2 regions of the Kribbella sp. CA-293567 genome follow, and region 1 is predicted to be linked to the other one. Evidence: riboswitches for the same ligand, from Rfam matches in the RefSeq annotation. Region 1 holds a riboswitch; the other holds the start of a gene.
What was found. Region 1 has a riboswitch for ZMP and ZTP ahead of OX958_RS12280 (5-aminoimidazole-4-carboxamide ribonucleotide transformylase). Riboswitches for the same ligand answer to the same signal wherever they lie in the genome.
Positions count from the first base shown of each region.

Region 1 (4,756 bases):
GAGACTCAACGGGCCCTCGTTCGAGATGCAAGGCGTGTACTCGGTCGGCATCGACACTCGTGGTGAGCGGCCACGTCTGTTCGCCGGCGGCACCAGTGAGCATTGGGGTCCGGCCGTCTTCCACTCAGACGATCTCGGTCAGACCTGGGACGAGCCACCGGAGGGCTCGATCGGCTTCCCCGCCGGCGCCGACGCATCGATGGAGCGGGTCTGGCAGATTCAGCCTGCGCCCGAGAACCAGCCCGGCGTCGTGTACGCCGGTGCGCAACCGTCCTCACTGTGGAAGTCGACCGACGGCGGGGTCCGCTTCGAGTTGGTCAGCGCCCTGTGGGACCACCCGCATCGCAAAGACTGGGGCGCGGGCTTCGGCGGTCAGGCGATCCACACCGTGCTGCCGCACCCCACCGACTCCCAACGGATGAGCGTCGCGATGTCGACCGGCGGGGTCTACCAGACCACCGACGGCGGCGATTCGTGGAAGCCGGCGAATCACGGCATCAAGGCGTACTTCATGCCCGATCCGGATCCCGAGTTCGGTCAGTGTGTCCACAAGCTGGCGGGGCACCCCGCCGTACCGGAACGGTTGTTCGCGCAGAACCACCACGGCGTCTACCGCTCCGACGACGGCGGCGCGATCTGGAAGTCGATCGCGGACGGCCTGCCCTCGGACTTCGGCTTCCCGATCGTGGTGCATCCGCACGAGCCGGAGACCGTCTACGTCTTCCCACTGGTTGCCGACGGCAACCGGATTCCCACCGACGCGAAGTGCCGCGTCTACCGTTCCCGCGACGCGGGCTCGACCTGGGAGGCCCTCACGAACGGGCTGCCCGAGGTTCCGTCGTACGCGCCCGTACTGCGAGACGCGCTGTGCGTGGACCAAGCGGATCAGGCGGGCGTCTACGTCGGTACTCGGGACGGTTGCGTCTACGCGAGCGCCGACGGGGGCGACAGTTGGGTCGAGGTCGCCCGCCATCTTCCCGACGTCCTGACCGTGCGCGCGGCGGTGCTCGGCTGATGTCCGTGGCAGTGAAACTCCCGACGGTGCTCAGACCATTCGCCGGGGGAGCGGAGCGGGTGCAGGTCGAGGTGGCGGGCGAGCCCACCGTGGGCAAGGTTTTCGCCGCGCTGGAGGTCGAGCATCCAGCGCTGCGCCGGCGGCTGACCGACGACCAGGGCGCGCTCCGCCGGCATGTGAACGTCTTCCTCGGGAACGACAACGTTCGCGATCTGAACGCGCTCGACACACCGCTGTCCGACGGGGACGAGCTGCTGATCCTGCCGAGCGTGGCGGGCGGCTGATGCTCGGGCCTAGTGGTGGAACAGGCGAATACCCGTGCGGGACAAGGTCATGCCGACCGCGGCGCAGGCCGTGGTGACCTCGGCCGAGCGGATCGAGCCGCCTGGTTCGGCCAGGTGGCGTACGCCGTGGCGGTGCGCCTCGTCGATGTTGTCGGCAAAGGGGATCGCGCCGTCCGAGGTCATCGCGACCTCGGTCAGCCGGTCCAGCCATGCGGCGCGATCGACAGCGGAAAGGCGGTCCACCTCGGCCAGTTGGTGAGCGATGCGAGCAGACAGCGGCAGGTCGGAGCGGACCGTGATCGCGCGGCGGAGCCACCAGGTGTCGGCCTTCTGCCCTGCCAGGCGAGTGCAGTCGATCCGGGACTGCTGTCCCGCTCCGATGCCGATCGCCATCCCGTCCTTCAGCAAGGCGATCGAGTTGGACTGGGTGTAGCGGAGCACGATCAGCCCGAGCAGAAGGTCCCGCGCGGCCTGATCCGGGAGGTCGGGGACCAGCAGAGAGCGAGTCAGCGGCTCGGCGTCGCGATGCTGAGTGAGCCGAAGGCCGTAGAGCTCCCGGACCTCTTCGAGCGGCGGCTCGAAAGCAGGGTCGGCTTCGAGGATCAGGAACGTCCCGCGCTTCTTCGCCGAGAGCGTGCCGACCACGCCCGCGTCGTACCCGGGCGCGATGATGCCGTCGCAGGTCAGCCGCCTCAACACGTCGGCCAGGTCGCGATCGACCGGGTGGGAGACGGCGACGAAGTCCCCGTACGACGACTTCGGGTCAGCGTCGCGTGCTCGGAGGTAGGCGCTGGTGACGGGCGAGGTGGTGCCGACGGCGTACGTCGTACGGATGGTCTCGTCGAGCGGTCCGGCCAAGGCGGCGCCCGCGGGCGAGACGTGTTTGAAGGAAGTCGCCGCCGGTACGCCGAACGCGTGACGCGCCTCGCGGACGAGTTGCCACGCGTTCGCGGCGTCCAGCACGTTGATGTACGACGGCGAGCCGTGCAGCACCGTGAAGGGAGACGGCCCCAGGGCCGACACAGTGGCGGGCTGGTGCGGGTTGATTCCGTAGCGCAGGTGCATCGCGAGCCTCCGAGGACGAATCGGAGGCGCCCAGGCGGACGACGCCTTTACTTGCCGCAACGGTCGCTTCCCGGTGGTGCTCCACCTTCGCCAGTCACGACCGCAGACCCGGACCCTAGCGCCTCCGGATGCGCCGGCGGGATGTGCTGACACGCAGTACAGGTGACCGGCCGCAACCCCCAACCGCGACCCCGACCGCACGGCCGGCCGCGTAGTACTGGACAGGGGGTCGGCAGTCTTGTCCGGCCGGCGCTCCTACAGTGAGCGGTATGTCGAACACGCCTGATATCAAGCCGCGGAGCCGGACGGTCACCGATGGGCTGGAGGCGACCGCCTCGCGGGGGATGCTGCGTGCGGTCGGGATGGGGGACGACGACTGGGTCAAACCGCAGATTGGGGTGGCGTCGAGCTGGAACGAGATCACCCCGTGCAACCTGTCGCTGGACCGGCTCGCGAAGGCGGTCAAGGACGGCGTCCACGCGGCCAAGGGCTATCCGCTGGAGTTCGGCACGATCAGCGTCTCCGACGGCATCTCGATGGGCCACGTCGGCATGCACTACTCGCTGGTGAGCCGCGAGATCATCGCCGACTCGGTCGAGACGGTGATGGAGGCCGAGCGGCTGGACGGCTCGGTGCTGCTGGCCGGCTGTGACAAGTCGCTGCCCGGCATGCTGATGGCCGCCGCTCGCCTCGACCTGGCCAGTGTCTTCCTGTACGCCGGTTCGATCATGCCCGGCAAGCTCGGGGACAAGGACGTCACCATCATCGACGCCTTCGAGGCGGTCGGGGCCTGCGCTCGTGGTCTGATCACCCGCGAGGAGGTCGACGCCGTCGAGCGGGCGATCTGCCCGGGCGAGGGCGCCTGCGGTGGGATGTACACCGCGAACACGATGGCGTCCGCAGCCGAAGCGCTCGGGATGTCGCTGCCTGGTTCAGCCGCGCCGCCCGCGGTCGACCGGCGCCGGGACGGCTTCGCGCGCAGGTCCGGCGAGGCGGTGGTCAACCTGCTCAGCAAGGGGATCACCGCGCGACAGATCCTCACCAAGGAGGCGTTCGAGAACGCGATCGCGGTCGTGATGGCGCTGGGCGGTTCCACCAACGCCGTACTGCACCTGCTCGCGATCGCCCGTGAGGCCGAGGTCGATCTCACCCTCGACGACTTCAACCGGGTCGGCGACAAGGTTCCGCACCTGGGTGACCTCAAGCCGTTCGGGCGCTACGTGATGACCGACGTCGACCGCGTCGGCGGCATCCCGGTCGTGATGCGCGCGCTGCTCGACGCGGGCCTGCTGCACGGCGACTGCCTGACGGTCACCGGCAAGACGATGGCCGAGAACCTGGCCGACATCGCCCCGCCGGACGTCGACGGCACGATCATCCGCGCACTGGACCGGCCGATCCACGGCACCGGCGGTATCACCATCCTCAAGGGCAGCCTCGCCCCGGACGGTGCCGTGGTGAAGAGCGCCGGTTTCGACGAAGACGTCTTCGAGGGGACGGCGCGCGTCTTCGACGGCGAGCGCGGCGCGATGGACGCCGTCGCGGACGGTTCGCTGCAGGCCGGCGACGTCGTGGTGATCCGCTACGAGGGCCCGAAGGGCGGTCCGGGAATGCGCGAGATGCTGGCCGTCACCGGCGCGATCAAGGGCGCGGGGCTCGGCAAGGACGTGCTGCTGCTGACCGACGGCCGGTTCTCCGGCGGTACGACCGGACTCTGCGTCGGTCACGTCGCCCCCGAGGCCGTGGACGGCGGCCCGATCGCCTTCGTCAAGGACGGCGACCGGATCACTCTGGACGTCCGGAACCGCACTCTCGACCTCCACGTGGAGCCCGAGGAACTCGTACGGCGCAGCCAGGGGTGGACGCCGAAGGAGCCCGCGATCACCAAGGGCGTCCTCGGCAAATACCGCCGCCTGGTCACCTCCGCCTCCGAAGGCGCCGTCTGCACCTAGCCAACCTCCCCTCACGACCGGCGACTCTCCCCCTGTTCCAACCGGGGGTAAGTCGCCGATCGCGGGGGTAGCCCTCCGAGCGAGGGGGTGGCGCGGAGGATTAGACTGCTGAAACGTAAGACGGGCGTCTCGGATGGTGGGACGGTCCGGTGGTGAGCTTGACCGGATCAAGGGGAGTCGGCGATGGTGACTGCATGCGATCGATTCTTCTCGTACTTGTGCGGCGCGCCGACTGACGCGACCTCAGAGTCGAGCGCGCCCCCTCAGCCCACCCGGCTCAGGGGGCTTTTTCTTTGTACAGCAGCAGTCTTTCGTGCAGCAGTGACGAAGCAGTGACGACCAAGGGAAGGCACCATGAGTGAGCAGCTGACCGGGGCACAGGCTCTGATCCGCGCACTGGAACATGCCGGAGTGGACACCGTCTTCGGCATCCCGGGCGG
Region 1 covers NZ_CP114065.1:2,553,972-2,558,727, forward strand. Annotated here, with positions in the region: gene OX958_RS12270 (WD40/YVTN/BNR-like repeat-containing protein) at 1-1,015, shown strand, start outside; gene OX958_RS12275 (ubiquitin-like small modifier protein 1) at 1,015-1,299, shown strand; gene OX958_RS12280 (5-aminoimidazole-4-carboxamide ribonucleotide transformylase) at 1,309-2,364, opposite strand; ZMP/ZTP riboswitch at 2,386-2,472, opposite strand; gene ilvD (dihydroxy-acid dehydratase) at 2,634-4,316, shown strand; gene OX958_RS12290 (acetolactate synthase large subunit) at 4,671-4,756, shown strand, end outside.

Region 2 (4,756 bases), 1.2 Mb from region 1:
ACGGCGCGACCTGGGGACAGGTGACTTCGGCAAGGACGTCCCGCACGGTACGACGATCGTCGCCGCCACCTTCGACGGTGGTGTGGTGATGGCCGGCGACCGGCGCGCCACGATGGGCAACATCATCGCGCAGCGCGACATCGAGAAGGTCTTCCCGGCCGACGAGTACTCCTGCGTGGCCTTCGCCGGCACCGCGGGCCTCGGAATCGAGATGGTGCGGCTGTTCCAGGTCGAGCTGGAGCACTACGAGAAGCTCGAGGGCACCACGCTCAGCCTCGACGGCAAGGCCAGCCGGCTGACCGCGCTGATCCGCGGCAACCTGCCGATGGCGATGCAGGGCCTGACCGTCGTGCCGCTGTTCGCGGGCTACGACCACGACATCAAGGGCGGCCGGATCTTCTCCTACGATCCGACCGGCGGGCGGTACGAGGAGCGCGCGTTCCACAGCGTCGGCTCCGGCTCGCTGTTCGCCCGTGGCGCGCTGAAGAAGCTCTACCGCGAGAACCTGACCGAGACCGAGACCGTCACGGTGGCCATCCAGTCCCTGGTGGACGCGGCCGACGACGACTCGGCGACCGGCGGTCCGGACATGCTGCGGCGGATCTTCCCGGTGATCGGTGTGGTCACCGCCGACGGGTACCGGCGGCTCCCGGCCGAAGAGGTCGGTGGGCTGGTCGACACCGTCATGGCGGCTCGGCAAGAGCGCCCCGACGGCCCCGCCGCGCCCATCACCTGACCACCATCGACTGATAGAGGACGACACCCTAGATGAGTACGCCGTTCTACGTCTCGCCCGAACAGTTGATGCGGGACCGGGCCGACTTCGCCCGCAAGGGCATCGCCAAGGGCCGCAGCGCGATCGCCCTGCAGTACGCCGACGGCATCCTGTTCGTGGCGGAGAACCGGTCCCCGGCCCTGCACAAGGTGGCCGAGATCTACGACCGGCTCGCCTTCGCCGCCGTCGGCCGGTACAACGAGTTCGAGAACCTGCGGATCGCCGGCGTGCGCCTGGCCGACATGCGCGGGTACTCCTACGACCGGCGCGACGTCACCGGCCGGGCGCTGGCCAACGCCTACGCCCAGACGCTCGGCGCGATCTTCTCCTCCGGTGGTGAGAAGCCGCTCGAGGTCGAGATCCTGGTCGCCGAGGTCGGCGCCAGCACCGCCGAGGACACGATCTACCGGCTCACCTACGACGGCTCGATCGCGGACGTCCGTGGTTACGCCGTGATGGGTGGCCCGGCCGAGCAGGTCGCGGAGTACGTCGGAGAGCACTACTCCGAGGGCATCTCGCTGGCGGGCGCGCTGCGCCTGGCGGTGGACGCCCTCGGGCACGACGGCACCGACGTACGGCAGCTCGAGCCGGACCAGATCGAGGTCGCGATCCTGGACCGGACCCGCACCCAGGTGCGCAAGTTCAAGCGGATCTCGGACGAGACGCTGGCCCGGATCCTGGCCGAGTCCCGCCCGGACACCTCCCCGTCCGAGCCGGCGACCCATGCCGAAGCGGCCGACCAGGCCAACGGCGGCAACTACGAGAGCGAATCGACCGGAGACGCCCCGGTGGCGCCGCCCGCCGACGACACTCCCATTGCCCCGCCGGAAGACCCGGACACCGACCGCCCGCTGTGACGAACTCCGATCCGTCCGCCCCGGACCCGTCCGGGGCGGACGGCGTACGTCCGGGGGATCCGCAGCCGTGGGTGCTGCTCGGCGAAGAGCCGGGGTACGACGGCTTCCTGACGGTACGCCGCCGGCGCTACCGGATGGCGAACGGCCGAGAAGCCGACTGGGACGTCTTCGGCCCCGCGATGAACGCCGGGGTCAATGGTGGCGTCGCCGTACTTCCGTTGACTCCTGACGGCCGTATCGTCACCGTGCGGATGTTCCGCGCGGGTCCTGACCGCGTCGTCACCAACCTCCCCGGCGGCCTGATCGACCCGGGTGAGGATCCCGCCGACGCGGGCCGGCGTGAGCTGGAGGAGGAGACCGGCTACACCTGCGACTCGATCGAGGTGGTCGGCTGGCTCTGGTCGGGCTCGTCCTCGGTCTTCCGCAAGTACGTCGCGATCGCCCGCGGCTGCCGGCCGGACGGCAAGCAGTCCCTCGACGAGTTCGAGGACTGCGTCCCGGCCGAGCTCAGCACTTCCGAGTTCTTGGCCGACCTCCGCACCCCCGGCACGATGACCGGCACCGACGCGGCGTACTTCGCCCTGGACCACGCCGGCCTGCTGTGAAAGCAGTCGTCCGGCGATCTGGTCGGCTTCGTCACGTTGACGGGTTGAAGCAGCGCAGGGGTCTCGTCGGCGGGCAGTAAACTGCTCGATGGACCGCAACTGGCGTTGAGGTGGGTCACCACCGGGGAACGGTCTGCCGATCGGATCGGCCGAGCCGCGCGCCTGGGCATTGAGTCTTCTGTCCAGAGGAGTGCGCTGATGAGTGCGAAGCTGATGATCGGTACCGACCTTGCCGCCGAGCTGGTGAGCAACGCGGGGGAGCGGGCCAGGAAGTTGCGGGACGAGACCGGCGTCCAGCCGTGTCTGGCGACCGTGCTGGTCGGGGACGACCCCGCCTCGGCCACCTACGTCCGGATGAAGCAGAACCGCAGCAAGAAGGCCGGGATCGGCTCGCGCAGCGTCGTACTGCCGGCCACGACCACGACCGAGGAACTGGTTGCCGAGCTACACAAGCTGTCCAACGACCCCGACGTGCACGGCATCCTGCTGCAGCACCCGGTGCCGGCGCAGATCGACGAGCGGGCCGCCTTCGAGGCGATCGCTCCCGCCAAGGACGTCGACGGAGTCACCATGCACGGGTTCGCCGCGATGGCGTTCGGCGAACCCGGCTTCGTCTCCTGTACGCCGGGCGGCATCCTCCGGTTGCTGCAGGCGTACGACGTCCCGCTGGAGGGCGCGCACGCCGTCGTGATCGGCCGCAGCCCGATCCTCGGCAAGCCCGCCGGAATGTTGCTGCTGGCATCGAACGCGACCGTCACCTACACGCACTCGAGGACGCGTGATCTGGCCGGCATCGTCCGGACGGCGGACCTGGTCGTCGCCGCGGTCGGCCGGGCCAACTTCGTCCGCGGTGACTGGCTGAAGCCCGGCGCGGTCGTGATCGATGCCGGATACAACGAAGGCAACGTCGGTGACGTGCACTTCGAGGAGGCCGCGCAGGTGGCGAGCCTGATCACCCCGGTGCCTGGTGGCGTGGGGCCGATGACGATCGCTTTGCTGCTGGAGCAGACAGTCGACGCGGCCGAGGCGCAGAATCCGAGACGGTGACGCACGCGGTGGACCATCTGTCCTAGTGTTGAGACAACCGGTGATCATCGAAGTAGGAGGCAGTTGCTGTGGCGGTACGGGCGATCCGCGGGGCCACCCAGCTCGAGGTGGACGAGCGCGAGCATCTGCTCGAGCGGTCCGCGGAGCTGGTCAGGGCCGTGCTGGAGGCCAACGACGTGGCCTCCGACGACCTGATCAGCATCTTGTTCACCGTCACTCCGGACCTGCGGTCGGAGTTCCCGGCGGTGGCCGGCCGGCAGATCGGGCTGACCGACGTACCGCTGATGTGCATGCAGGAGATCAGCGTCCCGCACGCGTTGCCGCGGGTGGTCCGGATGATGGTGCACGCCGAGTCGCAGTTGTCCCGGGACAAGATCCAGCACGTCTACCTGCACGGCGCCGTCAGTCTGCGCCCCGACCTGACCGGTGCCCAGTGACCGAGCTGCGGGGTCCGGTCCGGATCGTCGGCACCGGCCTGATCGGGACGTCGATCGGCCTGGCGCTCGGCCGGCTCGGAGTCGTGGTGGAGCTCGTCGACGCCGATCCCGACAACGCGTTGATGGCCGAGCGGATCGGGGCCGGCTCGCGCCTGGTCCAGATCGAGCCTCAGCTGGTGGTCGTCGCGGTCCCGCCCGACCATGTCGGCGCGGTGATCGTCGAGCAGCTCCAGCAGACCGACGCGATCGTCACCGACGCGGCGAGTGTGAAGTCGAAGCCGCTCCTCGACGCGCGCGCCCTGGCCTCGAACCCCGAGGAGCTCTCCCGGTACGTCGGCAGCCACCCGATGGCAGGCTCCGAGCGGAGCGGCCCACTGGCCGGCCGGGCCGACCTGTTCGAGGGCGCGACCTGGGCGATCACCCCGCACGAGACCAGCGATCCCGACGCGGTCGAGCTGGTCCGCCGCCTCGCCGAGGCCGCGGGCGCCCGGACGGTCGAGCTGTCCGTCGCCGACCACGACCTCGCGGTGGCTCGCGTCTCGCACCTCCCGCAACTGATGTCGTCCCTGGCCGCCGGCACGCTGGTCGACGCGCCCGCCGCCCACCTCGAGCTGTCCGGTCAGGGCGTCCGCGACGTCACCCGGATCGCGGCCGGCGATCCGGGCCTGTGGACCCAGATCGTCGCGGCCAACTCACCCGCGCTGAGCGGCCTGCTGGAAGGCATCCGCGACGAGCTCGACCGGCTTCTCATTGCCCTGGGCAAGCAAGAGGCGACCGACGAGCTGACCGCCGTACTCAACCGTGGGGTCTCCGGCGCGATCCGGGTGCCGGGCAAGCACGGCGCCCCGCACATCGAGCTGGTTCCGGTCCTCGTCACCATCCCCGACCGTCCTGGCCAGCTGGCCAGGTTGTTCGCGGACGCAGCCGCCTCCGGGGCCAACGTCGAGGATCTCCGGATCGATCACAGCCCGGGCCGCCCGGTCGGTGAGGTCGAGTTGTCGGTCAAGCCGGCGTCGGTCGATCAGCTGGTCGGGG
Region 2 covers NZ_CP114065.1:3,769,506-3,774,261, forward strand. Annotated here, with positions in the region: gene prcB (proteasome subunit beta) at 1-736, shown strand, start outside; gene prcA (proteasome subunit alpha) at 769-1,632, shown strand; gene OX958_RS17305 (NUDIX hydrolase) at 1,629-2,237, shown strand; ZMP/ZTP riboswitch at 2,323-2,412, shown strand; gene OX958_RS17310 (bifunctional 5,10-methylenetetrahydrofolate dehydrogenase/5,10-methenyltetrahydrofolate cyclohydrolase) at 2,436-3,284, shown strand; gene aroH (chorismate mutase) at 3,353-3,721, shown strand; gene OX958_RS17320 (prephenate dehydrogenase) at 3,718-4,756, shown strand, end outside.
Region 2: another riboswitch for ZMP and ZTP. It lies ahead of OX958_RS17310 (bifunctional 5,10-methylenetetrahydrofolate dehydrogenase/5,10-methenyltetrahydrofolate cyclohydrolase); the one in region 1 lies ahead of OX958_RS12280 (5-aminoimidazole-4-carboxamide ribonucleotide transformylase).